3 regions of the Gilliamella sp. wkB72 genome follow, and region 3 is predicted to be linked to each of the others. Evidence: riboswitches for the same ligand, from Rfam matches in the RefSeq annotation. Region 3 holds a riboswitch; each other region holds the start of a gene.
What was found. A riboswitch is a leader RNA that binds a small molecule or an ion and turns the genes downstream of it on or off. The one in region 3 is predicted to bind thiamine pyrophosphate.

Region 1 (11,129 bases), on a different contig from region 3:
TTTGCCTATCCTGTTACTATTGAACGTGAACAAAAACGTGTTCCTCAATTAGAACCAGGTAAAAGCGCTGACTTTAAGCTAACATATAGCTTATTATCAAATAAAGAAGCCGTAAAAACTTATGGTGACAAAATTAAAACCATCCAAGGTAAACAAACTACAAAAGTCGTTGAACAACCAATGGCTAAAGAATAAGTTATATCAAATTCCACCGCTAACAAAAAGGTTAGCGGTGACTTTCACTCCACGATTAAACAAATTCCCATACCTTAACGCACTAATCTAAGTTAAAATAAATTCAGAAATTTGACTGTAGGAATCAATATGAGAAGAATGATAGTTGGTATAAGTGGCGCAACAGGCTTTGCTTATGGTATAAAAGCTTTAGAACTCCTAAAACCAATGGACATTCAAACCCATCTTGTCATATCAAAAGCGGCCAAAATAACCGGTAATTACGAACATTCTAAATCCCAGTTAGCACAATTAGAATCTTTAGCCGATATGGTCTATTCGATTGACAATATTGGCGCTGCAATTGCTAGTGGGTCATATAAAACAATGGGCATGTTAGTTGCACCTTGCTCGATGCGAACACTGGCAGCAATAGCTCATGGTCTATCTGATAATTTATTAACACGCGCTGCTGATGTCGTTTTAAAAGAGCGTCGTCGCTTAGTGTTAATGACACGAGAAGCCCCATTACATCTAGGACACATTAAAAATATGGAAGCGGTGACATTGATGGGAGGAATTATTTTTCCACCTGTTCCTGCGTTATATCAACATATTGAAAGTGTCGATGATATTATCACTCATAGTGTTGCCAGAGCGCTTGATCTGTTTGATATTGATGTACCTAGTTTACCGCGCTGGGGTGAGGATATGAGTCTTAATCAAAAATCTGAATAAAATAATGAAATCATCTGACCATAAAATCGTGCAATTTATTAAACAGCAACATGTGTTAAGTTTGAGCCTAATATTAGCAGAAAACCAACCATGGTCATGCAACGCATTTTATGTATTTGATGAAGTCAATTGGTGTTTATATTTCTTATCAGAATTGAAAACCCAACACGCACAAGCAATGCTAAAAAATCCTAATGTTGCTGGCACGATTAGCATCAGTCCAAAATCGATTGCCAAAATTCAGGGGATACAATTTACGGGCAACGCTCAATTGCTTGCTGAAAATCAAGCAAGTCATGCTTATAAACTTTATTATCATGCCTTTCCTTTTGCTAGAGTGATGAAAGCACCGATTTGGTCTATTCAATTGCAACAAATCAAGATGACAAATAACCTAATGGGTTTTGCGCATAAAACCCATTGGCAACGTAATGAAGACCTTTAAAAGCAGACTTAGCGTTTGAAAATAAACTTTATCCAGCTAATGAAATTAGTACCAAATTATTAGGGTTTTGGGGGGATTCCTTCTTCGAATTCAGGATAACCATCACAAATAATATCCCAATTCGCTTTTGAACCCGTATAAATATGAATACGTTTTTCCGCATTAATTGATTCATTAATTAGGCCAATACGTAATCGATAACTATTATTATCATTATCACGACTAGAAAAAAGGTGTGAACCACATTGACCACAAAAATGGCGATTAACGCCTGAGCATGAAAAAATTTTTATCTTTTCTTCGCCCTTAATAAAAGTTAAATCTTCCTTGTTAATGGCTGTTGCAGCATTAAAAGCCGAACCTGTTTGTTTGCGACAACGCGAGCAATGACAATACACAATTGTTTTAATCTCATTATTTAGTTGATAGACAACTTCGCCACATAAACAACTTCCTGTCATCATAATTTATTTACCTTTTTTATTTATCATTTGTTAACACATTATAAAGACAGATAAAAATAAGTTGCAAGCAATTTAAAAAATAGAAAAAAGTTGAGGAACGGGGTTTTTGAGGAGAAAAAGGCACCAATAATTAGTGCCTATAATCGAATATCTTTTTATATAAGAGAAAAACAGTCAGCATTTTTCAATAAAATAGCGCATTATGCGATTATCGGTCGTTAGTTCGGGATGGAATGAGCAGACTAAAATATTATCTTGCTCTGCCATTACGCAATGATTATCAATAAAAGCAAGTTGTGTGACTTGCTTGCCCGCCCTAGCAATATAGGGCGCTCGGATAAAAACAGCTGGAACTTGCTGGCCAATAGGTGCAATATCTAACATCGTCTCAAAGCTAGCAATTTGCCGACCAAATCCATTACGTTCAACCACAATATCCATCAACCCCAGTTGTTCAACTTCGCTATGGCTTGTTTCATTACCGCAAAGCACCAAACCCGCGCAGGTACCCAAAATCCCTTTACCTTGCTTGGCAAACTCTTGGATTGGTTCAAATAAGCCATTTTGCCGAATTAAACGACTTATTGCTGTTGATTCACCACCCGGAATAATTAAACCATCAACTTGACGCAATTGCTCGGGCTTTTTTACTGTAATTGGGATGACTAAATCAATAGTTGCAAGCATATTTAAATGTTCAGTCACTGCGCCTTGTAAATTAAGCACACCAATGGTTTTACTTGCTTTTGAGCTCATTACCAACCTCGCTCCTGCATTCTTTCAGATTCGCTTAATTTACTGATTTCGATACCTTTCATCGCTTCACCTAATCCTTTTGAAAGTTCAGCTAATCTTGGATAATCGTCAAAATAAGTTGTTGCTTGAACGATTGCTTTAGCGAATTTTTCCGGATTTTGCGATTTAAAAATACCTGAACCAACAAACACACCATCGGCGCCAAGTTGCATCATCAATGCAGCATCAGCAGGCGTAGCAATGCCACCAGCAGCAAAATTAACAACCGGTAGTTTACCCAGTTGTTTGATTTGTAATATCAACTCATAAGGTGCACCAATCTCTTTAGCAAATGTCATCAACTCATCTTTTGATTTACCAACAACTAAACGAATTTGTTCATTTACTCGGCGCATATGCCTTACTGCTTCTACAATATTACCTGTTCCTGGTTCACCTTTGGTGCGTAGCATCGAAGCACCTTCACCAATTCGACGCAGTGCTTCGCCTAAGTCACGACAACCACAAACAAAAGGTACGGTAAATTCATCTTTCAATAAATGATATTGTTCATCCGCTGGTGTCAGCACTTCGCTTTCATCAATATAATCGACGCCCATGGACTCCAAAATGCGTGCCTCAACGATATGACCGATTCGCGCTTTTGCCATAACAGGTATGGTAACTGCTTTCATCACTTCTTCAACGATTGTTGGATCAGCCATTCGTGCTACGCCTCCAGCAGCGCGTATATCAGAGGGAACACGTTCTAAAGCCATTACAGCCACTGCACCTGCTTGCTCAGCAATTTTTGCTTGTTCGGCATTAACTACATCCATAATCACACCGCCTTTTTGCATCTGTGCCATGCCACGTTTTACTGTTTGTGTACCTGTTTTCATGATTGCTCCTAATTAAATAAAGTATTATTCAAAATAAAATTGCTTCAATAAACAGCCAATTGGACTATAATTAACCCATCCAATTATGCATAAATCAAAAAACTGATAGACGATGTGGAATAAACAAAAATTAGCGGCTTTTGACGGAGCACTATTTAAAAAAGTGGTCCAGTTGATTGAAAACTACATTGAACAAGGGGTATTAATAGCGGGTGAGAGATTGCCATCAGAGCGAGAGTTAGCTAAAAATCTGCACGTTAACCGCTCAACTATTGTCCATGCGCTAGATATCTTAACTGAACGAAATATATTGGTTCGTAAGCAGGGTAGTGGAACCTTTATTAATGATCAAAAATGGGGGCTTCAAGCTTACTCCACCATTAACTGGCGACTACCAGCCCATTTCTATCAAAATCGCAAAAGTGTATATCAACAAAAAGTATTTCAGACTCGTCAGCAAATGGCGAACATCTGTGATTTGGCTAATGGCGATTTACCAACTCATATGATGCCCAAATTAATGTTACCCAATATCACCTCTCATGAAATGGTTGCTTATGAAAAGCAAAGCGACACGTTGCAATTGGGTCTACCTACACTCAAAGTGCAGATCGCCAATTATATGTTGAACCAATTTGGCATGATGGTTGATACCGATCAAATTTTAATAACCTCAGGAACGCAGCAATCCCTCTTTTTAATTACTCAAGGATTATTAAAACCTGGCGATGCAATAGGTATTGAATCACCTTCATATTTCTATTCATTACCACTATTTCAAGCAGCAGGTTTGCGGTTATATGGTATTGAGTGTGATGCCGAAGGGATAACCTTAGAGAGTTTACAAAAAGTCAGTTTAGAACGGCAAATTAAATGGTTATTTCTAAATCCAATATTTCAAAATCCAACGGGATGTGTGATGAGTAATCATCGAAAAAAACAGATATTGGCATTTTGTCGAAAGCAGTGTATTGGTATTGTTGAGGATGATGCTTATAGTGGGTTAGCTTTTGATCAAAAGAGTCATATCGACCCGATAAAAAAATATGATACTAGTAATCAAGTTATCTATTTAGGATCATTATCCAAATATATTGGTCGCAACATACGTATTGGTTGGATGATTGCACCGAAAGAAATTATCGAAAAACTAGCCAATATAAGGCATCACATTGACTCAGGATTAAGTATATTACCGCAACTTTTAGCTGAAGAATATTTGACTCATCACTACCAATCCCATCAAGAATGGTTACGCCAGCAATTAGAACAGAAGGCTAACCAACTAATAGATTGGCTTGATGACTATTTTAAAGGTGACATCAATTACCAGATACCCACAGGCGGTTTTCATCTATATGCCCATTTGCCCGTTAGCAGTCAGGCGCAGGAGTTGGCTATTTTAAATCAATTACTAGCAAAGCATATAATAGTGTCACAAGGCACTGACTTTGGGGATCGAGTTGGCGCTATACGTTTAAGTTATGGTCATTTTGCAAAAGATTTGATGAGATAAAGCGAACTAACTTTTTATTGATTGTTCTAACAGGTATTTGGCGTTAATAAATAGATCATAACTGCTAGACAAACAAGGCAGGGTTAATCGGTAAACTTCAAATCTCATTATTGGATTGAATCTCAGCTAAATAATCACAAAACTATCAAAAAATCACGGTTTTTACGCCTTATTAGCTACATTATATGATATAACAATTTGCGTTTGATATAAGGCATTCGTAGCAATAACATTTATTATTAAAAACCATATCCGATTACTTAAAATAGATTCACATAAAAAATCTTATCATTTTATTTACAAAATATTATCTGAAACCACGGTACACCAATATTTAACTCACTTGTTATATATGTTAGATTATTTGCTCCTTTCATATATAAGCAGGTAGGCTGATTTTGAATCTTTCTCCAAAAGCTTTTCACTATTTGGGTGTTATCGCAACACTTGCATCATTAGGAATGTACGTATCGTATATCCCACAAATTATCGACAATCTTCATGGATTTAAAGCTAATCCAACTCAACCTTTAGCGGCAGCAATTAACTGCTCATTATGGGTCTGTTATGGCTTATTACGACAAAAAAAGGATTGGCCAATTGCAATAGCTAATTTTCCAGGGGTATTATTTGGTTTAACCGCGTTTATTACTGCTTTATAAATTCTTGTTTTAACTCCCTTATATTTTCTTTATACAGCATAATATATGCTGTATTTTTTTATAATCACAATTTTTGTGAAATAGGCTAGATAATGGTTACTCAAAAATTGAGAAATCAGAGAAGATTAAAAATTAACCTTGCATATAACTTATTAATTATTATATTGTTATTGAGTTATCAACAGGTTTGTTAAATACTTATCAAATAATAAAGTGAATAATTTAATCGATTAATCTAATTTATCGATTTACTATTGTTATCTAATAGTGATTAGACTATAGTAAAAGTCAGCCTATTTTTTAGGCTGGATTCATCTTTAAAATCTATCAGAATGTTATTTATATAAAGATTAACTAAATTTGATGATTAACAAATGAGTTTTATAAAATAAGGAAATCACCATGGCTGATATTAATCTTTCCGATGATTTGATAAAAGATTTTATCTACTCAATGTACCGTAAAGAGGTATTATTAAATTTAAAAGGTGTGGTTTTGACTGAAGAAGATCGCAAACAACTCCACGCAAAAAGAGACTTTGTAAATCAATTATCTGAAGCCGAATTATCCGATATTCGCTCATGGGTTCTAGATAAATTAAAATTACTCGAAAACCAACACCAAGAGCAGAATTAACTAAAAAATCTATACTAAGCTAGCTTTTTCAAATCTATTGATAAAATTTATTTGCAGCGTTATTCAAAACGATATGGACAGTTTAAACAATCGTTTTATAATGCATCAGTTACTCGATAATCTTAAGGAAAGATCATGAAAAAGTTAGCAGTAGTTTTATTATTAGGTCTCCCAGTTATTGCATCTGCGTCCAATTGTGACGAAATTAGTGCAAATATCGCCGAAAAAATTAAAAATAACGGTGTTAATGAAAATAGCTTCCAATTAAAACTTGTTCCTCAAGATGAACAAAATATTGAAGGTAAAATCGTTGGATCATGTGATCGAGGTAAACAAAGCATTGTTTATATTCGTACACCATCATCAAAATCAGTTAAAGATGAGCCTGAAACACCTGTTGAAATCACACCACAACCTGTCGAGAGCGACAGCCCTAGTAACGCTCCAGTTCAAACGCCAGCTTCGGCACCAGTAGAAAAAGTTCAAACTCCAGAGCCGACTTCTACAGAATCTCAGGAAACTGAACAAAAAGCAGAATAAAGAGAAATTTAAGTAACCATTTTATAAATTTTATAATTTGTTTAACCGGGGTGCTATAGGCTGAGATTATACCCGTTGAACCTGATTCGGTTAATACCGACGAAGGGAGTTTAAAACACGTCTATTATAGAAATCTGTTTAACTCCTTATAGCGAATTTGTCAAAAAAGGAGTCATTATGCCATCATTTAACTCACTGATTGAATCAAGCGAGTGGAAACACTATATTCAACATGATTTTGTTCAACAATTAGGAAAAGGCACATTAGACTTAACCTGCTTTCAAAACTACCTTAAACAAGATTATCTTTTTTTAATCAACTTTTCCCGAGCTTGGGGACTTGCAGTATATAAAAGTCACGACATTGCTCAAATTCGGCAATCATTAGAGAGTTTAAAAACCATTGTTGAAGTTGAACTCGATCTGCATATTGAATATTGCAAAAAATGGCACATATCTGAATATGAACTAAGCACATTAAAGGAAGCCAAAGCCAATAGCGATTATACACGTTATGTGCTTGATATAGGATTACACGGCGATATATTAGATATACACATAGCAATGGCACCCTGTTTAATTGGGTATGGCATGATTGCCAATTGGATTCAAGGTTGGGACGAAAACAACCCATATCGCTCTTGGATTGAGATGTATGCCAGTAAGGAGTTCCAACAAGCAGTACAAAAAGAAATTGCTTGGATAGAACAACAATTACTTAATATTAGTGAAAACCGATTTAAACAATTAAGCCAAATATTTAAGCAAGCGACGCAATTGGAAATAAATTTTTGGCAAATGGCATTGGATAAAAGTGACTAGTAAACAGCATGTTTTACCAGTTTAGATAAAACATGCTGAGCATGAATTATAAAAGTTGTTGATAGTTTTGCTTGGTTACATCATCCCAAACACTTGCTTGGACTTGCCCAATATGATGTTGTTGTAAAAGCAACATAGTTAGTCGAGATTGTCCAATCCCGCCACCAATTGTCTGTAAAAAATCACCATTAGCTAATGCCTTATGCCAAGCATATTGCAGACGATCTTCATTATTGGTTAATTTTAATTGACGCTTTAACGTCTCAGGATCGACGCGAATACCCATTGACGAAATTTCAAAACCACTATTTAAAACTGGATTCCAAACTAAAATATCACCATTTAATCCTTTAGAACCCATCTCATTATCGCTACTCCAATCATCATAATCAGGGGCGCGCACATCGTGTTTTTCTTTATTTGACAAATCACCACCAATACCGATTAAAAATACTGCGCCTAACTCCTTAGTAATCGCGTTTTCGCGCTCTTTTGGTGACAAATTAGGATAACGTTTCAATAACTGCTCACTATCCATAAAAGTGATCGACTCTGGTAAAAAACAAGAAAGATGATATTTTTCTGAAACCACTTTTTCTGTAGCCTTAATAGCACTATAAATCTTCTCTACCGTCTGTTTTAAATAAGCAAGATTGCGATCTTCAGGACGAATCACTTTTTCCCAATCCCATTGATCGACATAAACAGAGTGAATAGGGGAGAGCTTATCTTCATCAGGGCGAAGCGCTTTCATATTGGTATAAATACCTTCACCAACTGGAAAATTATGTTGGCTCAAGATTTTGCGTTTCCATTTAGCGAGTGAATGAACCACTTCAAATTGTGCATCAGGAATACTCTTAATATTAACCTGTACCGCCTTCTCAGTCCCAGATAAATTATCCTGAACACCATCACCAATTTGACTTAAAAGTGGGGCTTGAACTTCAATTAGTGATAAATTATTAGCTAATTGCTCAGCAAAAAATTGTTTAACAAAATTGATCCGTTGTTGCTGCTCTTTAAATGATATCGTCATGTCTCATCTCAAAAAGTGAATGGGTTAGTGACGATAAATTAAACTAGAAAACAGAAATATGCAAGTTAGAACATATACGGACTTTTTATAAAACGCTAAGCACTATAATCAAATTCACGGATTTCCGATGCGGGCAAGGACTGCATCACACATTAAACGTAAAAAATGAAATTAAATTACCCAATAATACAATATATTAGGTAATTATGTTTCATCATATAGGTAAAAGATAATTGAGTTAATTATTGATTAAAATAGGTGGAAACAATATGGGTTAAATTTGGCTTTTGCCATTTTGCGATGAACACAAAATTAGGTACTATAAATGGATATCTTTTGTTTCCAGCCATAGTAAATTCAAATTTACTGGTAATCCAGCCTTTTTTGAACTTGAAATTTGAAATTGACGTCATTGGTATTCGAATAACATCATTCGTTAAATCTGCACCGAGAGTTAAGCCAATTAAAATAATTTCATCGGAATTAAAATAAATAAGGTAGTGTTTAATATCAAAAGCGGCTGCGCCCTGAAAAAGTGCAAATCTCCAAAGTTTTGGGTGGATAGAACCATAAATTATTGATGAGCTATTAAAATCGGGTAATTCAAGTTTTTCAAATAAGGCTTTTATTTTTTCTAGTTTTAACCCATCATTCATGTTAATACTCCCTAGCGTTGAAAATTTACTCTTAATTAAAACATTGTTTTTATTAAAAAATCGAAGATTGTAAGAAGTTGAGGGGATTGATTATAAAACTATTAAAAACTAATTAAAATAGAAATGTAGTAAGAGATCATAACTATCATATAGAAAAAATTCAGACTTACGAATGGATGAAATATGATCAAATAAGTTATTGCATAAAATCCTTTCGTAAAGGGAGAGGATATGTATTTAAAAATTAAATAGTCGAAGAAATCATAATAAGCGATTAAGCGGCTTAGCGACGTTTGAATTACCCGCGGGTTTATTTTTGAGGTTTCTATCGCAAAAAAAGTTGAGGAGCGGGGTTTTTGGGGTTCTAAATTCTGCTTTGCAATGTTGCCTCAGATAAATAATTCCGCTCTAACTATGGTGATTTTTAGAAACTCTTCTTTCCGTCAAAAAAGTTGAGGAGCGGGGTTTTTGAGGTTTTAAATGTCACTTAAAAATTATTAAATGATTAAAATTCCTGTTTTAAGCCCTAAAATAAAATTTTCAGGATCAATCGCTCTGATTATAAAGATTTGTAATGATGATATACTTAATTAAAACAATAGATAACCAATTGCAACTTAGATTATTTTTAGATCCAATTTACAAAAGTTAACACAAATGAGCGAAAAAAAGTGTTGCATCGTGTTTTTCCAATCACTATACTTTTTACACGGTTTTAGCTACGAGGCTAAAATTTGATATAAAAGTATAAAATTACAAATAAATCAAAAAATTACTTGACAAGGTAGTCCAAAATGCATTATAATTTTCAACAGGCAACAGGCAACAGGCAACCTGGCCAACCTATCTTTTAAATTCGTCTAAGTCCAGCACCCAGTTTAAATTTTTCACTGAAACTTATTTTTCCACGCAATCAAGTGAAATTCTGCGAATTTTCGCGCGATCGCTTCCGCGATCCTCTTCTCGATCTTTTTTTCGATCGTTTTCCGGATCCAGTTTTCGATCCTTTTCCGAATTATCCCGGCAGATTGTTTTTTTCGTGGTCTTTTTCCTTCCTTTTTCTGGTCACGCATTGACATCACAGACAACAGCAAATCAGATACAGGGTACTCCACCTTATCTGACTTTCGACGGTGGTCGTACACGTGCAGTTGATACTAATGGTCTGCTTGGGATTACACTATCTAACGGAGCTAATTACACGCCTTCTAATAATACTTCATCTACAACCCCAATCTCCTTGCCCGTTGAGGGTCAGAGTTTTGTTGATATAAGTATGTTCGTTCCTACTGTTACTAATTCAGTTTCTTTAAGTACACTTATCGGTCCTCCTAATAATTATTGGGGGGATGATGATGGTGATAGTGACGTTACTGCTACAGGTTCTTTAAGTTTATCTATCGTCGATAAAAGCGGTCAAACGGTATCACGTAGTACCGTGCCAGAGATTTGTAAGGCACCTTATAGGATTAAGTTATCTAGTACTAACGGTACATTATCTACTCGTTATGGCGTTCCTAATCGTAGTACTTTCAATGCTAGTAATGTGACTTATTACGTCAATCCTAAGGCTTCGCCTGTGGTTTGTTTTGCCAGACCTGATTTGACTTACGCTTCAGGTCAATATGCTGGCCCAGCTTCGATGTGGGACCCGGATAATGGTTTTATTCCTCAGTCAACTGCCCCATCATCTTACGGTAGAAACTTCCCTACAACTGGTGCTAATGGATTGTACTTTGACTTAGATATTAGAGGTGTTAGTCAGCCATTGTCTTGGTCTCCTGTTTCCCATGGAGGTAT
Region 2 (11,129 bases), on a different contig from region 3:
ATTGAGCAAACAGCCAAAAAGTAATAACCCCTAATACAATGCCTAATGTTAACCGGTTATAACTTTTAAATTGCGCGGTGCTAGAACTCTTTGAAGTTGACATATTTAAACCAGACATAGAAGCGATTTATCCTTATTTACTTAAATATGTTTCAGTTAATGCAACCCAATATGACGCAGCAGGAACAATACATTTATCATTAAAATCATAACCAGGATTATGAACACTACAAAATCCTGGTTCGTCTCCATTGCCGATAATCATATAACAACCATTTGGATTGCTCTCTAACATAAAAGCAAAATCTTCACTGCCCATAAAAGGATGGCAATTATCATGAACACGATCTTTACCGACTAATTTCTGAGCAACTTCTAATGCAAATTTTGTTGCATTAGCATCATTATGTAAAACAGGGCTACCATTGATATGTTCGATTTTAACTGAGGCGCCAAAACTTTCCGCCTGCGAAGTGGCAATTTCGGTAATACGCTTGAGCAATAAAGTTCGGGTATTATTATCTAATGCTCTGATGGTTAGCTTCATCAATGCATCGCTATTCACCACATTGGGGGCTTCGCCAGATTGAATACAACCAATCGTGATAACAGCTTTCTCAAAGGGTGAAACATTGCGGGAAACAATACTTTGTAAAGCAATGCTAATATAACAAGCAACAAGCGTCGCATCAATTCCTCGCTCAGGCATGGCTCCATGAGCACCTTTCCCTTTGATGGTGATATGAATCGTATCGGATGAAGCCATAAGAGCACCGCTTTTAAAATAAAAATGGCCTTCCTTAAATCCGGGCATATTGTGAATACCGAAAATCACATCACAAGGAAATTGTTTAAATAAACCCTCATCGACCATCACTTTCCCACCATATAACAACTCTTCAGCTGGTTGAAAAATGACATGTAAAGTCCCATCAAAGTTGCGTGTTTCGGCAAGATATTTAGCTGCACATAGCAAAATAGTGGTATGCCCATCATGACCACAACCGTGGAATTTACCATGGCTAACACTGCTCCAAGGTTTACCCGAAGCTTCAACAATAGGTAATGCATCCATGTCAGCTCTAATACCTATTTTCTTATTACTAGCGCCATTTTTCAAAACACCAACGACGCCAGTTTTTGCTAGACCACGATGAACCTCATAGCCCCATTCAGATAGCTTATTTGCAACTAAATCACTGGTTTTTTTCTCTTCAAAACCTAACTCAGGATGTTTATGAATCTGATGTCGAATATCAACAAATTCTTGTTCTGTTTTTCTAATCGTTTCCATAATATGCTGCATTTTAGGCTCCTAATTAACCTGAATATCGTTTATGAGAAAAAAAATAAAAATGGAACTATACATCTAAGTTAAAATTATATTTAAAAACAAAAACTAACTTTGTTATCAAAACCACATAGATGAATAAATATACAATCTAATTTTGTATAAGTCGATTATTTCTGTTATTCAATTTTTATTCTTGAAGGATAACCTTTCTTATTTTTCTTGGCACGATGGTTTATTTGAGTATAAAGGAGCAGAAACGCTCAATCATTACGATTTATTAATAACAGATATAAATCTTATAAATTTTCATTATTCTGAGGTGTTTTTTTTGTAGGCTTATTGGCGTAATATAATCACTATACTTTATATGGCAGGCAAATTTATTTTAATTATAGATGTTCCAACGTTGCACTAGATGAATTATTAGATAACAAAAGGGGATAATGATGAAATTAATCGTCGATAATATGAGTTGTCAACATTGTGTTAAAACTATTACTAAAGCAATTAACGATATTGATCCTAAAGCTAAAGTGACCGTTGATTTAGCGAAGCATGAGGTTGATATAGAAGGTGGTACTATCTCACAAGAAGCTGCAATTCAAGCCGTTAATCAAGCGGGGTTTGAGTTTGTGGGTATTTCGTATTAAGGCAATACTATTTACAATTTCTCATTTTAAACGATTAAGACAATCGCTTAAATACTAGATAATACAAATATCCAATAGCCTCTATTTTACTAGATAATGCACTAAAAAAGTTTTCATATACTTCATTGGCACGGATTGTCGATGAAGTATATAGCTGTTGAAAATAGCGTTTGCCGAAAATACCACATTTAGCTTTCTAGCCTTTTCCTGCGGTGTCCCACCATTGATAAAAATGGTGAGTAGGTCCAATTCCTTTACCAATTTTCAAATTATCTGCATTTTCAATGGCACCTTGTAGGTATTTTTTTGCTTGTTTAACGGCTTCTTCTAACTCATATTTTGGTAGTAGTGCTGCAATAGCTGCCGATAATGTGCAACCTGTACCATGTGTGTTTTTAGTTTGGATACGTGGTGATGCCATTCTGATGATCTTTGTTGGCGTGATTAGATAATCAGGACTTTCTTGACTTGGCAAATGCCCTCCTTTCATTAATACTGCCTGACAGCCTGATTTGAGTAGCTCATAACCCTGTTGTTGCATTTCATCTTCGTTTTGTGCCTCATGACAATCAAGTAATGCTGCTGCTTCTGGAAGGTTAGGGGTGATGATGGTGGCGAATGGTAATAGCAATTCTCGAATAGCGGTAATGGCATCATTTCTCAATAAAGGATGCCCCCCTTTGGCTATCATTACCGTATCAAGAACAATATTGGCAATAGGATTATTGCTTAATAGATGATTAACCGTGGTTACAATCTCTTTATTCATCAGCATACCGATTTTAACGCTATCAATATGGATATCTTGATATAGTGTGTTAAATTGAGCCTCAACAAATTCGGGTGGCACCGGGTATATGCTATTAACACCTTGTGTACTTTGTGCGGTTAAAGCAGTAATGACTGACATCCCATAAGCGCCAAGCGCTGAAAAGGCCTTTAAATCGGCCTGAATACCTGCACCGCCACTAGGATCGCTACCCGCTATAGTTAATGAAACTGTTGTCATGGTTTAATTTCCTATCTTGCTTGTCTTATTTTTCTAATCAAATCAGATGTGGCCTTAGCAATATCTCCTTGCCCGCAAATTGCGGATACAACGGCAATACCTTCAATGCCAGTTTGAATCACTTCAGTTAAATTGTTTACACCGATACCACCGATCGCAACGGCAGGGCATTGTTTTGCTTTAACAAGTTCAGTCAATTGGGCGATGCCTATTGCTTCTGCTGCATCTTTTTTGGTGGGGGTTGGATAGATAGGGTCAATACCTAGATAATCGACTAGTTGCCAAGGAACGCGCTCAAGTTGCGAATAATTAGAGACTGAAAGCCCTATCCATTTATCTTCTCCAATTAATCGTCGTGCAACTTCGACAGGTAGATCGCTTTGTCCAACATGAACACCATCGGCATCGACAGCTAAAGCTATATCAATATGATTATTAATCAATAGTGGAACTTGAGTGTCGATTAATACTTCTTTTAAAGCTTGGGCGGCTTTATACCAATTTCTACCTGAATATTCTTGTTCTGAACGTAATTGAACGGCAGTAACACCATTTTCAACTGCAAACTTAGTGGTATTAACCATACCATTTATGCCATCACAAAGTACTGGATCAAGTACTAAATAGAGTGTTAAATCAAGTTGCTTCTTCATCAAAAATCCTTATTTGTGGTGAAAAGAGAAAGTTGGTCAATAATTGACATAGCAAAAGTACCTAACCCTTGCTGTTTATTAGCGAGTTCACCCGCTTTTTTCATCATAAAGCAGGCTGAAGCAGTAGCCTTTAAATGATCTTCAGAACTTGCAATCAATGCAGCTACAATCGCAGATAATGAACAACCAGTACCAGTTACTTGTGTTAGCGCGATATCACCCCCAACAATTCTATAAACCTGCTCACCATCTGTGACATAATCGGTCTCACCTGTTATTGCAACAATGGTTTGATATTTCTTGGCTAATAGCATTGCCGCATTTAATGCAGAATCAGTAGAATCCAGTCCATCAGGCCCTTTTGATGATGATTGTTGACCACTTAATGCTAGAATTTCTGAAGCATTTCCTCGAATAACTGTCGGTTTAAATGTTAATAATTGCTTAGCAATTTCAGTACGATATTTCAATGCTGCTCCAACTGCGACAGGATCTAATACCCAAGGAGTTTGATTAGCTTTTGCGGCGGCTAGTAACATGCTTTTAGCGCTATGACTATTGATCGTACCAATATTAATTAACAAACCATTTGCAATGGCAACAAAGTCCTCAACTTCTTGCTCAGCTACCACCATCGCTGGTGAAGCCCCAATCGCCAAAAGAACGTTAGCGGTGTAATTTTGTACCACATCATTGGTAATACAATGGATTAAAGGTCGCTTCTGATGAACTTGCTCAATAAAAGGAATGGCATCTTGATTTGAAAATAATTTAATGACCGACATATTCTTTCCTTATCTAATAAATAATATTAAGGGAAGAATGTGTCAAAAGCGGTAATTAAGACAGAGACTTCCCTACGCTGGCATGATCCAGATCAGGTTCAACGGGTAAATTCTCAGTTTTTTGCTCTAACAAAAAACACCCCGAGTCTAAATAACAAATTTGGATAAAATTGAATCTATTATGAACTGAGTTTAAAAATTAAACAAGTTATTGTAATAATCTTTCTATATCACTAATGGCGCGTCTATCCGGTAAGAAAATTATTAAATGATCGCCATCTTCAATCATTAAATCCGTATTTACTATAATTACATCTTCACCACGAACCACGGCACCAATCGTAGCACCTGAAGGTAATTTTAAACTGTTGATATTTTTACCGACTAATTTTGAATTTTCGGCTTCACCACGAGCAACTACTTCGACAATTTCTGATTCACCTTGGCGTAATGAGACAACTTTAACTACACCCGTTTGCCTAACATGGCTTAGTAGTTCTGAAATAGTGGCATGTTGTGGTGAAATCGCGATATCAATAACACTATCGTTAATCAATTCTAAGTAGGCTTGTCGCTGGATAAGAACGATGACTTTTTTTGCCCCCATTCTTTTTGCCAGCATAGATGACATAATATTGGCTTCATCATCGCTAGTGACCGCCACAAACAGATCGGTTAACTCGACTTGCTCTTGCGATAATAATTCTTGGTCTGATGATTCACCATGTAACACGGTGGTATTAACTAACTGCTCAGCTATTAATTCAGCTTTTTCTGCATTACGTTCAATCAACTTAACTTGATAATCATTCTCTAAACGTTTAGCTAAAGCAATGGCAACGCCACCACCACCGCTAATAATAATACGTTTATAAGGTTTTTCTAGCCTTTGTAGTTCACTGGTTACTGCTTTAATGTTGAGGGGAGGGGTAATAAAATAAACCATGTCTCCAGCTTCAATTAAAGTCGAACCTATTGGACGAATAAAACGATTTTGACGATAAATAGCAACAACACGCGCTTCGACATGTGGTAAATGCTCTTTAAGTTCGGACAGTTCGCTCCCCACTAACGCACCACCGTAATAAGCGGTTACAGCAACCAAACAGACACGATTATCATAAAACGAAGCAAACTGTAGAGCACCAGGATATTGAACTAATTGGCTAATATGATTTGTAATTAAGTTTTCAGGAGCAATAATATGATCGATGTTGATACAATCTTTATTGAAGAATGGGTATCTTTCATCGTTATATTCAGGAGCACGGATTCTAGCAACTTTTTGTGGAATATTAAACATCACATGCCCAATCTGACAAGCCATCATATTTACTTCATCAGAATTGGTAACGGCAACTAACATATCGGCTGATTCCGCGCCAGCACTCTCTAATACTTGTGGGTAAGATGATTTACCGCAAATGACTTGTAAATCAAAACGCTCTTGCAAAGATTGCAATTTATCATGATCTTCATCAACGACAGTCACATCGTTCTGCTTTTCAGTTACTAGATATTCAGCAAGTGCACTACCAGTTTGGCCTGCACCAAGAATGATAATTTTCATAATAAACCTATTATAATCAAAAGGCCTCAAGCTAACTCATTATTAGAACAATAGAGCTCATATCAATTAAAGCCGTTTGATATTGTTTAGTAATAATCGCAATCTTATTTTAGATTATACAAAACCGATTGCGTCATAAACCTTCTTCAACGTAGGCTCTGCTTTAGCGCGAGCTTTTTGTGCTCCTTCTTGCATAATTGAAAGAAGATAATTTTCATCATCTCGATATTGATGATATTTTGCTTGTAAACCGGTTAACATCTCGATAACTTGATTTGCCACCTCGGTTTTTAGATGACCATACATTTTGCCTTCAAACTCTTTTTCAAGTTCAGCAATCGGCTTACCTGTAATACCTGTCAAAATATCTAACAGATTTGAAACACCGGCTTTGTTTTTTGAATCATAACGTACAACAGGTGGTTCGTCTGAATCGGTCATTGCCCGTTTAATCTTCTTCTCGACATCTTTCGGATTCTCAAGTAAACCAATAACATTGTTACGATTCTCATCTGATTTAGACATCTTTTTGGTTGGATCTTGTAAAGACATCACACGAGCACCTACTTTAGAAATAAACGGCTCAGGAACAGTAAAAATATCGCCATAAAGTGCATTAAAACGCATAGCGATATCACGTGATAACTCGAGATGTTGTTTCTGGTCATCACCTACAGGAACTAAATTAGCTTGATATAACAAAATATCAGCAGCCATTAATACTGGATAATCAAATAGCCCGGCGTTAATATTTTCAGAGTGACGAGATGACTTATCTTTAAACTGCGTCATACGACTCAGTTCACCAAAATAAGTATAACAGTTCAACGCCCAACCTAATTCAGCGTGAGCTGGTACTTGTGATTGAACAAAAATAGTACTTTTTTGTGGATCGATACCACAGGCCAAATAAAGCGCTAACGTATCAAGTGTTGCTTTTCGCAACTTATTAGGATCTTGACGGACCGTGATCGCATGTTGATTGACAATACAATAAACGCAATCATATTCATTTTGCAAAGACACCCAATTCTTCAAAGCCCCTAAATAGTTGCCTAATGTTAGTTCTCCTGATGGCTGAGCGCCACTAAATACAATTGGTTTACTCATAATTTATTCCTAATTTATACTCATTATTTTTTTGCATCAGCCTTTGGCTGAGGTAATAAGGTTAAAATATCTTTAAAATCATCAAATAAAAAATCAGGCTTGCTAGATGCAATCGACACCCCATAATTATAACCATAACTTAATGCTACAGTCGGGCAATTAGCATTTTTAGCAGCAGTAATATCATTCTTTGAATCACCAACAAACAGCAACTGATCACTAAACAATCCAAAGGTTGCCATGACTTGATAAAGTGGGGCAGGGTGTGGTTTCAACTTAATCACATCACCACCACCAAGTACCAATGAAAAGTATTCTTTAATACCTAATGACGTCAATAAAGCAGGTAAAAATTGTGCAGGTTTATTGGTAACTAAAGCTAAGGGATAATGATTTTCATAAAGCGTTTTTAAGGTTTCTTTAACATGCGGGAATAGCGTTGTTTGCTCATCCATAACCTTATCATAATGATGATTAAACAACTGTTTCGCTTTATTGAAATCCTCTTTAGACGGATTGCGACCAATCACGTTGAATACGCGTTCGAGCATGACATCAATGCCATTACCGACCATGTTTTTTACTTGCTCATTAGTAACGGTGGGTAACTCCAAATCTGCTAACATCTTTTGTGCAGCTAAGGCAAGGCCAGGCACACTATCGACTAAAGTTCCATCTAAATCGAAAGCAATAGCTTGAATATCATTTAACTTAGCCATGGTTAACACCTTCTAATTCTTTACGCATTGCATCAATTACGGCTTTATAATCCGGTTGACCAAATATTGCCGAACCAGCAACAAACATATCAGCACCCGCTCTGGCAATTTCAGCGATATTATCAACTTTAACACCACCATCAATTTCTAAACGAATCTTTCTGCCAGACTCAATAATGCGCTGTTTAACTTGTTGCAATTTTTTTAGAGTACTTGGTATAAATGATTGTCCACCAAAACCTGGATTAACGCTCATTAATAAAATAATGTCGACTTTATCCATCACATAATCTAAATAATCTAACGGCGTTGCAGGATTAAGTACAATTCCCGCACTGCAACCATGATCTTTAATTAATTGCAAAGAACGGTCAAGGTGAATAGTAGCTTCAGGGTGAATAGAGATATTAGTTGCGCCAGCTTTGGCAAATGAGGTAATTAAATCTTCAACCGGCGAAACCATCAAATGAACATCAATCGGAGCCTTAATACCATAGTCACGAAGAGCCTTACAAAACATACTACCCATCGTCAAATTTGGTACAAAATGGTTATCCATTACATCAAAATGGACAACATCGGCACCAGCGTCTAATACTTTCTGCGTATCTTCTCCAAGTCGAGCAAAATCAGCGGATAATATTGATGGTGCAATAATAAACTCTTTCATAACATACCTCTACTAATAAAACCTTATACATAAAATAGGTTATTTTTGGTACAAGGCTAATATTTCATCAATTTTTTTGCGTCCTTCGCCAGCACAGCTAATTGAGCGTCGCATTTCTGCACGGTAAAGATGTCGCGCTTTACTATATAACGTTCTGGTATACTCTGTATCGTGATTTGATAGTAGTACAGGAATATTTTTTTTATAAGCTATTTTTTCAGCTAATTGTGACAATCGCTTATGTTCTTCAAAACCAAAATTATTGGAATAATAAGCCGTAAAACCGATAGATTCATTTGGAGAAAGATAAGGCGGATCACAATAAATGACAGAATTGCGTTTTGCCATTTTCATTGCTTCATGATAAGGAGTACAGATAAACTCAGCTTTTTGTGCTTTTTGAGCAAAATAGTAGAGCTCCTTCTCAGGAAAATAGATAGTTTTGTAACGTCCAAAGGGTACATTAAAAAGCCCGCTATTATTATAGCGACATAAACCGTTATAACAGTGGCGATTCAAATAGACAAACAAAAGCGATCGTAGATATTGATCTTTACTATAATTAAAGACATCTCGTAGCTGATAAAAAGCCTCAGCTTGATTATTCTGATGATTAAATAATAGCTTAAGATCATTAATAAACTTATCAGGATTGGATTGTAATAACCTAAATAACGCAATTAGATCATGATTGATATCAGCTAAAATATAACTTTTAAAGTTTGTGTTTAAAAAAACAGAACCAGCGCCTACAAAGGGCTCAATGAGTTGGTCCCCTTCTGGTAGATATTGTTTAATTGTGTCCACAAGCTCATATTTTCCTCCAGCCCATTTTAAAAAGGCTCGTTGCTTCTTCAAAGGAAACTCCTATTTTGCTGATTTTTCTTTATTAATTGTTTCGCCAGATTTAATCCAAGGCTTATCTTTTTGTAGTGCACTTGGTAAAGATTTGATCGCTTTTCTGGCTTCGTCAGCAGAATCATATGTACCTTTAACTAAGATATACCATTTAACATTATTTCGTTTGGTTTCATAAATTTGGTAATTAGTAAGATTATGTTCTTTAACCAATCTTTTCAAACCATCAACTGAACTAGAAGAACTAAGTTGAATTGAAAACTGATCATTCTTAATTTTGGCAATCGAAGTTGAATTATTACCTGTTATTACACTATTATTTGAGTTAGAAACAGTAGGATTGCCTCTATCTGGATTTATTGGTTTATTTAAATTAGTTGATGAACCACTAGTATTTTGAGTTGTACTGTTACCCGTTGGTTGCAGCTCTGGTCTAGAACCCGATGTTGACTGTGTTGATGCTGGAGGTTGACTAACCCCATTATCGTGCTCATTAACATTACTATTAATTGGGGCTGGTGGCACAGGTGCAGAATTTTGTTGACCTTGCGCTAACGCCCCACTATCGCCACTGATTGTTGAATCAGGCGTTTGCGTCGACGAAACACCATTGACTTCAGGAGGAGTCAGTATGGTTGTTTTTTTTGAAGGACGAGATATCACAAAGCAAACCAACAAGACAATAATAGCTAAAGCTAATCCCATAATAATCAATTTTTTCTTCGAATAATGCTGAAAAAAAGTTGATATACTAAAAGAAGGCGTAGAAGACTTACTTGATTGTTCTGGTATATAACGATCATCTTTATCTACACGCATATTAACTCCTTTCAAATGGTTTATTGCCTCATGGCCAGCCGAATTTAAAAAATTGAAATTTTAAATTTGTTCTATTTTTTCAATAATATATCCAGCAACACCTTTGGCACTTTGCTCATCAGTTTTAATCGTAATATCAGCGATCTCTTCGTAAAGTGGATCACGCTCTTCGGCTAATTCTTCGTAAAGTTCACGGGGAGTATTGCCACCTTGTAATAAAGGACGACGCTTATCTTTCTGGGTTCTTGCCATCTGTTTTTCTATTGTAGTTTCTAAATAAACTACAATACCGCGAGCTGATAAACGGTTACGTGTCTCTTTAGATAAAATCGAACCACCACCAGTAGCAAGAACTATACCTTGTTTTTCAGTCAACTCATTAATGACTTTCTCTTCTCTGGCTCGGAATCCGTCTTCACCTTCTAAGTCAAAAATCCATGCAATATCAGCACCTGTACGTTTCTCGATCTCTTGGTCAGAATCAAAAAATTCCATACCTAACTGTTGTGCAATTTGTCGGCCTATTGTGCTTTTTCCTGCCCCCATAGGGCCAATTAGAAAGATATTTCGCTTTTCTGCCATTGTAGTTTCATCATCTATTAATTTTGGTTAAAATTTACAACACAATATCAATTTATAATGACTTAAATAACTCATCATTTCGGTATTGAATTGTGTAACTTACTTGGATCTCCGTCTAACGACAAAAATTTAGGTCGGTAATTATCTCAATAGATAGCCCCATTTTGCAACAGGTATTTATTAATCGATTAACTAATACCTGCTTGATGCAGATCATGAATATTCAGCGCACCAACCAATTCGCCGTGATTATTTACCACAGGTGCAGCAGTAATATTATGATCATTAAATGATTTTAAAGCTTCGACCGCTTTCCAAGTTTCAGGTATTTGATGTCCTGGACTTGTCATTACATCGACAATATTATCTTGTAATGTACCATGTTTTAGTAACAAACGGCGTAAATCGCC
Region 3 (11,129 bases):
TTGATAGACATCAAAACTATCAACCGTAATGGTAAAAGCACGGTCTGCGTGCATATGTGAATTAACCCAACCACCATTTTGCTTAATTTTATTCATCAAATATGCTTTTAAACTTTGATCTCGACTCGTTGATAACAGGGTTTTACTATCGGTCATAATGGGCCTCTATAATTGAGTTACTTTTAAAATTAATTGGACAAAAAAAATCCCCCAAAAAGGAGGATCAAACTACTTTACATTCATTATTGTTTAGGACTGCAAAATTACAATTTGTCATAAATAGTTAACTTTAATCTTGAATAAATTGCAGAGAATTCTAATCATTTGAATGATAAGATCAAGCACTTTAAATTAAAAAATATTTAAACAAATGAAATGGTTAAAGTATTATTTTTGAGATTTTAACCCAACCAAATCACCATACAATAGTCTATAGTTTCTAAACAAATAACCCAAACTTAGCTAACTAATTATTTAATAATAACTAACGAGAGTCGAAAAAATGAGATTAACATTATCAATGTAAAAATAATTGAGGAGTCTATACCGTCACAATATTGTATTGACTGCAAATTTAATAATTTATCAGCACAAAACAATAAAAGGGTTAATTCCAAACTCAACACAGCGCGACCAAATTTAACGCCAATGTTTACTAATCAAGGTGATATTCAGAAAAATTAGTAAAATCTTTAGAAAATGCCAAGTCATAACAATAATAGACAATCATTAAACCCAGTGAACGCCTTCTACACAATATTCTTAATCCCAATAAATAATATCTAAAGACAGCATAAAAGCGTTGAAAACAGATAATCTTTTTAATAAAAAAGTTGAGGAGTGGGGTTTTTGATCTTCTAAATTCCATTTCAAAATTATTTAATGATCAACGTCATTGATTTTAAACTCAAAGATAAAATCTTCAGGATCAATAATCACATTCTTAAAGATTTGTAATTGAAATATCTTTAATTAAAACAACAATTAACCAAATATTATTTTGATCCTTTTTAGATCTTATTTACTAAAGTTAACGCAAATGAGCGAAAAAAAGTGTTGCATCGTGTTTTTCCAATCACTATACTTTTTACACGGTTTTAGTTACGAGGCTAAAACATAACTTAGAAGTGTAAAATTTTAAATAAATCAAAAAACTACTTGACAGGATTGTCGTACATGTTCTATAATTTTCAACAGGCAACAGGCAACAGGCAACTTGGCCAACCTATAATTTAAATTCGTCTAAGTTCAGCTCCCATCTTAAATTTTTTACTGACGTTTATTTTTCTGCGCAATCAAGTGAAATTCTGCGAATTTTCGCGCGATCGCTTCCGCGATCCTCTTTTCGATCGTTTTCCGGATCCATTTTCAGATCCTTTTCGCGATCCTTTTTCGGATCCTGTTTTCGATCCTTTTCTAAATTATCCCGGCAGATTGTTTTTTTCGTGGCTCTTTTCCTTCCTTTTTCGGGTCACGCATTGACATCACAGACAACAGCAAATCAGATACAGGGCACTCCTCCTTATCTGACTTTCGACGGTGGTCGTACACGTGCTGTCGATACTAACGGTCTGCTTGGGATTACACTATCTAACGGAGCTAATTACACGCCTTCTAACAATTCATCATCTACAACCCCAATCGTCTTGCCGGTTGAGGGTCAGAGTTTTGCTGATATTCGTATGTTCGTTCCTACTGATACAAATTCAGTCGCTTTGAGTTCTCTTATTGGTCCTCCTAATAATTATTGGGGTGATGATGATGGTGATGCTGACGTTACTGCTACAGGTTCTTTAAGTTTATCTATCGTCGATAAAAACAATCAATCAGTATCACGTAATTCCGTGCTAACAATTTGTAATGCACCTTATAAGGTTACGTTATCCAGTACTGACGGTACATTATCTACTCGTTACGGTTTTCCTAATCATAGTACTTTCAGTGCAAGTAGTGAGACTTATTACGTCAATCCTAAGGCTGAGTCGGTGGTTTGTTTTGCTAAGCCTAATTTAATGTATGGTAAGCGTGGTGATGATCCTACTTACCCATCTTTTGATTTTGCTGGTCCGTCTTCAATGTGGGACCCAGCTAAGGGTTTTATCCCTCAGTCAACTGACCCGTCACTTTACGGTAGAAATTTTCCTACAACTGGCGCTAATGGATTGTACTTTGATTTAGATATTGGTGGTCGTAGTCAGCCATTGTCTTGGTCTCCTGTTTCTCATGGAGGTATCACTGCTACTATGTCTAATTCTACTGCTACAAGCGTACGCGTTACTTTAACTGGTCCTTACGCTACCATATCCCAGCATAGTTCAGCCAATCCTGGTCGTATTTCTACTCCATCTTTGCCTCAAACCTTCGAGTTGGTCGGTCGTGACAGTCAAGGTACTCCTGTCGTCAAATATGGTTTTACTTTGAAGCAGTGGTTCGTCAACCGAGGTTATAAGGTGGACTATCATTATAATACTGTATCTTGGTGTAATAGTATTGGTTATCGAATGCCTAGCGTAAAGGATTTAACCAATGCATTTTGTCGTGATACAGATTTAGAATGTCAAGGCGCTGTCGGCGCCACCCCTTCTTCCTCTGATAATCATTACATGCGTCATATAGATGCTGGGCTTTTCACGGAGTGGGGTTATATGGAAGATTATTCAGGCGTTGGCTTCTACCGCTATTGGTACTGGGCTAGTGACCCGGTTGGTGGTTATATGGCTATCGTGAGCATACACCAAGGTAATGTGAGTTGGAACCACTACTACAACTACGGACTTTGCTCCTATCCTTAGTTTTTATTTCTTCGTCCTTAATCCTTAGACCGGGGGTGGGGGTGATAAAAAATAGTATTAGGTGATTAAAAGAAAGCTACGATTCAACATCGTTTAGCCATAAAAAAGCGATTTTGTGGCTTAGCGACGTTTGAATTACCCGCCTAGGCGGGTTTATTTTTGCGTTTTTATATCTCAAAAAAAGTTGAGGAGCGGGGTTTTTGAGGTTTTAAATTTCATTTAAAAAATTATTAAAATATCAAAATCACTAAATTTCTAATTCAAATCCCTAAAATAAAATTTTTAAGGATCAATCGCTCTAATTTTAAAGATTTGTAATTGAAATATATTTAATTAAAACAAAATTTAACCGGTTAACTTTCAGGTCCTTTTTAGATCCTGTTTACAAAAGTTAACGCAAATGAGCGAAAAAAAGTGTTGCATCGTGTTTTTCCAATCACTATACTTTTTACACGGTTTTAGCTACAAGGCTAAAATTTGACAGAAAAGTATAAAATTGTAAATTAATCAAAAAATTACTTGACAGGATAGTCTAAAATGCAATATAATTTTCAACAGCCAACAGCCAACAGCCAACCTGCCAAACCTATCTTTTAAATTCGTCTAAGTTCAACTCCTATCTTAAATTTTTAACTAAAACTTATTTTTCCACGCAATCAAGTGAAATTCTGCGAATTTTCGCGCGATCGCTTCCGCGATCCTCTTCTCGATCTTTTTTCCGGTCGTTTTCCGGATCCTCTTTCAGATCCTATTTTCGATCCTTTCCCAAATTATCCCGGCAGATTGTTTTTTTCGTGGCTTTTTTTCTTCCTTTTTCAGGTCACGCATTGACATCACAAACAACTAGAAATGCGATACAGGGTAGTGCACCTTATCTGACTTTCGACGGTGGTCGTACTCGTATTGTTGATACTAACGGTTTGCTTGGGATTACACTATCTGATGGTACACATTATACGCCTTCTACCAATTCATCATCTTCTTCAAGACCTATCGTCTTGCCGGTTGTGGGTCAGAGTTTTGCTGATATTAGTATGTTGGTTCCTACTGATACTAATTCAGTCGATTTAAGTTCTCTTATCGGTCCTCCTAATAATTATTGGGGGGATGATGATGGAGATTCTGGTGTTAGTGCTACTGGTCGTTTAAGTTTATCTATCGTCGATAAAAACGGTCAAACGGTATCACGTAATTCAGTGTTAACGACTTGTAATTCTCCTTACAAGGTTACGTTATCTAGTACTAACGGCACATTATCTACTCGTTACGGATTTCCTAATCGTAGTGATTTCCGTACTAGTAATGTGACTTATTATGTCAATCCTAAAGTTGCGCCTTTGGTTTGTTTTGCCAGACCTAATTTAAAATATGGTAAGCTTGGTGAAGCGTCTTGGGCACCATCTCACGATTTCCGAGGTCCGACTTGGATGTGGGACCCTGCTAAGGGTTTTCTCACACAAAAAACAGACCCTCGCTATTACGGTCAAAACTTTCCTACAACTGGTGCTAATGGATTGTACTTTGATTTAGATATTAGTGGTAGTAGTCAGCCATTGTCTTGGTCTCCAGTTTCTCTGGGTGGTATCACCGTCACAATGTCTAATTCTACTGCTACAAGCGTTCGTGTTACTTTAACTGGTCCTTACGCTACCAAATCCCAGCATAATTCAAACAGTCCTACTCCTATTTCTAAACCTACTTTGCCTCAGACTTTCGAGTTGGTCGGTCGTGATAGTCGAGGTAATGCTGTCGTTAAATATGGTTTTACTTTGAAGCAGTGGTTCGTCAACCGTGGTAATGTGACTGAGTCCAATTATTCTCCTGCTTTATCTTGGTGTAGTCGTATTGGTTATCGAGTACCTAAGGTAAAGGATTTAACTAATGCATCTTGTCGTGGTAGTCATTCAGGCACTAGGTGTCAGGGTTCAGTTGGTGCCACCCCTTCCTCACCTTATAATTATTACCAACGTAGAATTGGTTCAGGCTTTTTCACTGAGTGGGGTTATATGGAAGATTATTCAGGCGTTGGCTTTAAGCGCGCTTTTTACTGGACTAGTGACCCGCATGGTAGAGAGCAGTTTACCGTGAGCTCAAACGACGGTTTTGTGGAGTGGAACAGCGACACCAACTACTACATCTCTGGGCTTTGCGTCTATCCTTAGCTCTTATTTCTTCGTCCTTAATCCTTAGGCCGGGGGTGGGAGTGATAAAAAATAGTATTAAGCAATTAAAAGCAAGCTACGAGCCAACGTCGTTTAGCCATAAAAAGCGATTTTGTGGCTTAGCGATGTTTGAATTACCCGCGGGTTTATTTTTTTATTACAAAAAAAGTTGAGGAGCGGGGTTTTTGGGGTTCTAAATCCTACTTTTTAATATTGTTTTATATGAATAATCCAGCTTTAAGCTGTGGTGTTTAGTTGTGTTTTTATATCAAAAAGTTGAGGATTTTTTGGGGATGAATTTGGTTTTATAAAACTCCCCTCAATTTTAAATGCTGAAATTTTTAAGATGTTTTTAAGTGGCGATATACCACCGATATTGAACAATATCGGTGGCTGGTTTTGTTACATTTTTTCAACCGTTTTAATACCAAGCATATCTAAACCGGTTTTAAGGGTTTTTGCTGTTAAAGATGCCAGTTTTAGACGGCTATGTTTCAAGTCTTCATTTTCGGCTGCCAAAATTGGGCAGTGCTCATAGAAGCTAGAAAATAGGGTGGCGATATCATACAAATAGGCGCATAGCACATGCGGTGTGCCTTCTACAGCAACGGTTGAAACGGTTTCATCAAATTGAATTAATCGAATTGCTAATGTTCGCTCTTTGTCCGTGCCTAAATTGATATTACCAGTTAAGCTATCTTCGTTGATATTTGATTTTCTAAACACCGACAGTACGCGTGTATAGGCATATTGTAGATATGGTGCAGTATTGCCTTCAAATGACAACATGTTATCCCAATCAAAAACATAATCGGTGGTACGATTTTTGGATAGGTCGGCATATTTCACTGCGCCAATCGCTACTGCATCAATCACTTTGGCAAGTTCTGTTGGAGAAAGATCGGGATTTTTACTTTTAATGAGTGCTTCTGCACGCTCTGTAGCTTCGTCAAGCAGGTCGTTTAATTTTACGGTATCACCTGAGCGAGTCTTAAACGGCTTGCCGTCTTTACCTAACATCATTCCAAACATGTGGTGTTCAAGTTTTAAGGATTCTGGTACATATTTCGCTTTATGCACGATATCCCAAACTTGTTCTAGATGTTGGTGTTGACGTGAATCGGTATAATATAAAATACGTTCAGCATGAAGTGTTTCGTAACGATATTTTACACAGGCAATGTCGGTTGTTGCATAAAGATAGCCACCATCACGTTTTTGGATAATAACGCCCATTGGTTCGCCTTCTTTATTTTTATATTCATCTAGAAATACGACGATGGCACCGTCACTTTCAACCGCTAATTTTTTCTGTTTTAGATCGGCAACAATGCCTGGTAGCATACTGTTATAGATGCTTTCGCCCATTGTATCTTCAACCGATAAGGTGACATTAAGGCGTTTATATGTGGCAATGTTTTGTGTCATGGTGATATCCACCAGTTTTCGCCACATTTCACGGCAATATTGATCACCACCTTGAAGTTTTACGACATAATTACGGGCTTTTTCGGCAAAGGCTTCGTCTTCGTCGTAATGTTTTTTTGCTGCGCGATAGAACGATTCTAAATCTGAAAGTTCCATATCGTTGGCATGTTCGTTTTCCATTTTTTCAAGATAGGCGATTAACATCCCAAATTGGGTTCCCCAATCACCAACATGGTTGGCACGGATAACATTATGACCAAGAAAGCTTAATACTCGGACACTAGCATCACCAATAATAGTTGAGCGTAAATGGCCGACGTGCATCTCTTTTGCTACGTTTGGTGCAGAGTAATCAACCACAATAGTTTGTGGTTTGGCTGGTAAAGTAATATTCAGTTTATCACTATTTAGCGCGACTTCGTTTTGTTCAGCAATCCAACTATCTTTTAAAAAGATATTAATAAAACCAGGACCGGCGATCTCGATTTTATCGGCAATATCATCAATATCAAGATGTTGTAAAACTTTTTCAGCTAATGCTCGTGGTGGCATTCCCAATTTTTTAGCGGTAGACATGATACCATTTGCTTGGTAATCACCAAATTGGGCTTTAGCTGATTGCTTGATTAAAGCGTCGCAGTTTTTATCAGCACCCGCCATAATCATTGCTTGAGAAACACGTTGTGTTAATAGTTGTTGAATATTCACACTGAACCTAATCGATTAAAATAAAATGCCCAATATAATACTGATAAATTGATAAATTGTCACTGTGGGATTAGTTAAGGACAAGTAAATAGCTGATTCTTTGATAAACGAAAATTTTTTTATTTAGATGTAATCTATCAACTCAATTATAAAATAGATAAAAAAATAAAGAGAAAACAGGTGCCGAAATTTATTTAACTACCTGATTATCAATATCCTTTTGCTCTTTTCAACTTCGGTGTTTGCTCAAGGTCATCTGCAAGAAATCAGATTCACAATTGACAAAATAGTATGATAATTATGGTGAAAATATCCTTTTGGATGAATATGCAAAACTCACTCCCCCCCTTAAATAAGCAAGAAATCGATTTTCTGATTACAAATGGGGCTAAGCGGGAATTTTATAAAGCTATCAGTTTGATCAAGCGCAGTTACTCTCTTCCAAAATCATAGATAAGTTTGCAGGCAACCGTTGAAGGTAACTATTTACAATTATACCTTCAGCCTCTAAACTAATATCGTTCTCAACGGGGTGCCCTAGTGGGCTGAGAGTGTCAGATTGACTGACATAACTCGTCGAACCTGAACTGGATAATGCCAGCGGAGGGATTTGAGTTATTATATCTGCTCAAACCTTTTGTCTTTTACCTATTTCTTTGGAGGCAAAATGTTTTGTAAAAACTTTTTACTACCTGTTATTTTTCTATTTTCTCTTTTTAGCCCATTAGCCAATGCAGAACTGCCTACTTTGACGGTTTATAGCTATAATTCATTTATGTCACAGTGGGGACCTGGCGAGGCAATCAAAAAAGGGTTTGAAGCCCAATGCAATTGCCAACTTGAGGTTGTGACATTAGGTGATGGTGTGTCGGTTTTAAATCGTATTCGCCTTGAAGGCGATAAAACGAATGCGGATGTTATTTTAGGGTTAGATAACAACCTATTAGAGCAAGCCAAACAAGCGAATATTCTTATTCCTCATCAAATCGCTAAACCCGACAATCTTAACACCAATTGGTGGGATGATAGTTTTATGCCTTATGATTTTGGTTATTTTGCTTTTATCTACAATAATAACAAAGTCAAAAATCCACCTCATTCTTTACATGAACTGGTTGAAAACAAAGCCGGTTGGAAAATCATCTACCAAGATCCAAGAACCAGTACACCAGGACTCGGTTTACTATTTTGGGTAAAAAAAGTTTATGGAGATAAAGCAGCAGAAGCGTGGCAACAAATCGCTAAAAACACGGTGACAGTCACCAAAGGTTGGAGCGAAGCTTATGGTATGTTTTTAAAAGGCGAAGCGGATTTTGTCCTTAGTTACAGTACATCGCCAGTGGCACATATCATTAATGAAAACGAGCATCACTACGAAGCAGCTATTTTTGATGAAGGGCACTATCGTCAAGTTGAAGTAGCCGGAATTATTAAATACAGTCAAGAAATTGACCTAGCGCGCCAATTTTTACGTTATTTGCTGACACCTGAAGTCCAACACCAATTTGCTGAGAAAAATGTGATGTATCCGATTATCAAAACGGATCTACCTAATGCCTTTGCGCAAATTAATTCGGTCAATAAATCGTTAGAATTTGAGCCAGCAGAGATTGAAAAACATCAAAAAGCTTGGATTCGAGAATGGCAATCGGCAATTAGTAAATAGATCCGTATCGCCAATGTTGAAATTTAAATCGTTATTACCCGGAATGAGTGCAGCGAGCTTAATACTCATCATTTTAAGCTCGGCACTTATTGCTATTTGGCGATTTGCCTTAGAGTCAGGAAATTTGACGATTTATCTTGATAGTTATGTGCTTCATATTGTTTGGATCACTTTTTATCAAGCTTTGTTATCGACAATACTTTCGCTGGCATCAGCAATATTAATGGCTAAGGCGCTCTCCTTTATTGATTTTAAAGGTAAAAAGTTACTGATAAAAATAATGCCAATTACCTTTATTTTACCCGCTTTGGTGGTTGTGACAGGGTTGTTGTCGGTATATGGGCAACAAGGTTTACTGGCTTACATTTGCCAAGTACTGCATATCCCATTTTCATTTCCTATTTATGGCTTGCAAGGTATTTTGTTGGCTCATGTTTTTTTGAATTTTCCTTATGCTTGTGTGCTCTTTTACAAAACATTAAACAGTGTTGCTATAGAACAAAGACAGTTAGCGGCACAACTTAATTTTTCAACATTTACCTATTTTAAATTACTTGAATGGCCGTTACTTCGTAGACAAATATTGCCTATGGCAGCACTTATTTTTATGCTCTGTTTTTCGAGTTTTGCCATTGTGCTTGCATTGGGTGGTGGTCCAAAATATACCACGCTGGAAGTGGCTATTTATCAAGCGGTGCGAGACTTTGATCTACTACAAGCCGCATTACTATCTTGTGTGCAGTTGGTTTGCTGTATTGCTTTTATTAGCTTGATGCAGAAAATAAATAGCAATGATAGAAAGCTGAGTGTTAAATTTAGTCACTCCAACTATCAATTACCGATAACCAATTGGTTAAAAATGATTAGTATGATAATTATCGTAATAGGGGGATTATTTATATTGTCCCCGATGATTACTATACTTTTTCAAGGTTTCTATTTTTTTCAAATCTCATTACTCACATCGATGTTGCAACAAGCCTTACTCTATTCAATCCTTATTGCTATAGGTTCGGCTATGATAGCGATCTTTCTTGGATTGCTTTTGCTATGGACCAATTGCCGACTATTGATTAACCAACAACGTCAATTAAGTAATCGGCTTATGATGGTTGCCTCCTTGATATTAGCTATACCAAACATGGTATTAGCATCGGGATTGTTTTTATTGTTATTCGGTTTTAGTCATAACACTGTTTTTATCTGCTTATTAATTATGGTTTGTAATGGGTTAATGGCGCTACCTTTCATCCTTAAAAATTTAGCTACGCCAATGTATGATATTACGGCACGCTATTGGCAATTAACCCAAACCCTTAATATCAATGGTTTAACGCACTTTTATTTGGTCGATTTTAAGGGGTTAAAAAGCCTTATGTTGATGAGTTTTGCCCTTGCTGCCATATTGTCATTGGGCGATTTTGGGGTAATAGCTCTGTTTGGCGGGCAGTCGGTGACCACGTTACCTTATTATTTATATCAACAGATATCGCATTATCATTATCAAGAAAGTATCGTGACAGCGGCGATGTTATTACTTTTATCTTTTAGTTTATTGGTTGTGATGGATTATGATCGAACTTCAAAAAATTGAATATCAATATGACAACTTCAACATGCACTTTACGCTAAATATTGCTGCTAAAGAGCGGGTTGTTATTGTCGGCCCAAGTGGTGCGGGCAAAAGCACCTTACTTAGCTTAATTGCGGGGTTCATCTTTCCTAAATCAGGACAAATCATCTTAAATAACCAAAATGTCACAACAACGTTACCCGGTAAACGCCCGGTATCGATGCTATTTCAACAAAATAACTTATTTAGCCATCTAACGGTTGAACAAAATATTGCTTTAGGCATCAAGCCGACATTAAAACTGAGTCGAGCTGAACAAACGACTATTAATGATATTCTGGTTCGTGTCGGGCTGGAAGGCTTTAACCATCGCTATCCCGAACAGCTATCAGGTGGCCAACGGCAACGCGTGGCACTGGCTCGCTGTCTTATACAACATCGTCCTATATTATTATTAGATGAGCCATTTTCTGCCCTTGACCAGGCTCTGCGCTTTGAAATGTTGGCATTGGTGAATCAGGTTTGTAGTGAATTTAATCTGACCTTAATGATGGTATCGCATTATTTGGATGAGTCACTTAGCCATTTTTCTCGCTGTGTGGTTATTGAAAATGGAAACGTCATTTTTAATGCAGAACCAAAACAGCTAGCTGAAAATCAAGTGATAGCTAAATTGTTAGGGATAAGTTATTATTCATAATTAGTGTCCTCAGTAAAAAAAGTTGAGGAACGGGGTTTTTGGGGTCTAAATTCTGTTTTGAAATATTGCCTCAAATAAGTAATTCCGCTTTAAACTATGG

Region 1: it holds a riboswitch for thiamine pyrophosphate, as region 3 does, so the genes downstream of both, tenA (thiaminase II) here and thiB (thiamine ABC transporter substrate binding subunit) in region 3, are expected to answer to the same signal.
Region 2: it holds a riboswitch for thiamine pyrophosphate, as region 3 does, so the genes downstream of both, thiM (hydroxyethylthiazole kinase) here and thiB (thiamine ABC transporter substrate binding subunit) in region 3, are expected to answer to the same signal.

Annotation. Positions count from the first base shown of each region.
Region 1 is NZ_LZEI01000006.1:362,087-373,215, forward strand. It holds gene A9G07_RS02965 (aldose 1-epimerase family protein) at 1-195, shown strand, start outside; gene A9G07_RS02970 (UbiX family flavin prenyltransferase) at 325-912, shown strand; gene A9G07_RS02975 (pyridoxamine 5'-phosphate oxidase family protein) at 917-1,357, shown strand; gene A9G07_RS02980 (GFA family protein) at 1,417-1,821, opposite strand; gene pdxT (pyridoxal 5'-phosphate synthase glutaminase subunit PdxT) at 1,996-2,577, opposite strand; gene pdxS (pyridoxal 5'-phosphate synthase lyase subunit PdxS) at 2,577-3,461, opposite strand; gene A9G07_RS02995 (aminotransferase-like domain-containing protein) at 3,571-4,974, shown strand; gene A9G07_RS03000 (SemiSWEET family transporter) at 5,373-5,636, shown strand; gene A9G07_RS03005 (hypothetical protein) at 6,039-6,272, shown strand; gene A9G07_RS03010 (DUF1161 domain-containing protein) at 6,408-6,812, shown strand; TPP riboswitch at 6,849-6,937, shown strand; gene tenA (thiaminase II) at 6,990-7,634, shown strand; gene asnA (aspartate--ammonia ligase) at 7,681-8,673, opposite strand; gene A9G07_RS03025 (hypothetical protein) at 8,916-9,329, opposite strand; gene A9G07_RS03035 (hypothetical protein) at 10,369-11,129, shown strand, end outside.
Region 2 is NZ_LZEI01000012.1:35,808-46,936, reverse strand. It holds gene A9G07_RS07365 (MFS transporter) at 1-118, opposite strand, end outside; gene A9G07_RS07360 (M20 aminoacylase family protein) at 134-1,306, opposite strand; gene A9G07_RS07355 (heavy-metal-associated domain-containing protein) at 1,738-1,944, shown strand; gene thiD (bifunctional hydroxymethylpyrimidine kinase/phosphomethylpyrimidine kinase) at 2,141-2,953, opposite strand; gene thiE (thiamine phosphate synthase) at 2,965-3,606, opposite strand; gene thiM (hydroxyethylthiazole kinase) at 3,606-4,391, opposite strand; TPP riboswitch at 4,444-4,545, opposite strand; gene trkA (Trk system potassium transporter TrkA) at 4,600-5,961, opposite strand; gene trpS (tryptophan--tRNA ligase) at 6,076-7,071, opposite strand; gene A9G07_RS07325 (phosphoglycolate phosphatase) at 7,095-7,790, opposite strand; gene rpe (ribulose-phosphate 3-epimerase) at 7,783-8,460, opposite strand; gene A9G07_RS07315 (Dam family site-specific DNA-(adenine-N6)-methyltransferase) at 8,500-9,318, opposite strand; gene A9G07_RS07310 (SPOR domain-containing protein) at 9,328-10,137, opposite strand; gene aroK (shikimate kinase AroK) at 10,198-10,719, opposite strand; gene gutQ (arabinose-5-phosphate isomerase GutQ) at 10,908-11,129, opposite strand, start outside.
Region 3 is NZ_LZEI01000011.1:150,553-161,681, reverse strand. It holds gene A9G07_RS06605 (amidohydrolase family protein) at 1-156, opposite strand, end outside; gene A9G07_RS06600 (hypothetical protein) at 1,446-2,792, shown strand; gene A9G07_RS06595 (hypothetical protein) at 3,587-4,954, shown strand; gene argS (arginine--tRNA ligase) at 5,357-7,090, opposite strand; TPP riboswitch at 7,609-7,717, shown strand; gene thiB (thiamine ABC transporter substrate binding subunit) at 7,758-8,756, shown strand; gene thiP (thiamine/thiamine pyrophosphate ABC transporter permease) at 8,770-10,350, shown strand; gene thiQ (thiamine ABC transporter ATP-binding protein ThiQ) at 10,328-11,029, shown strand.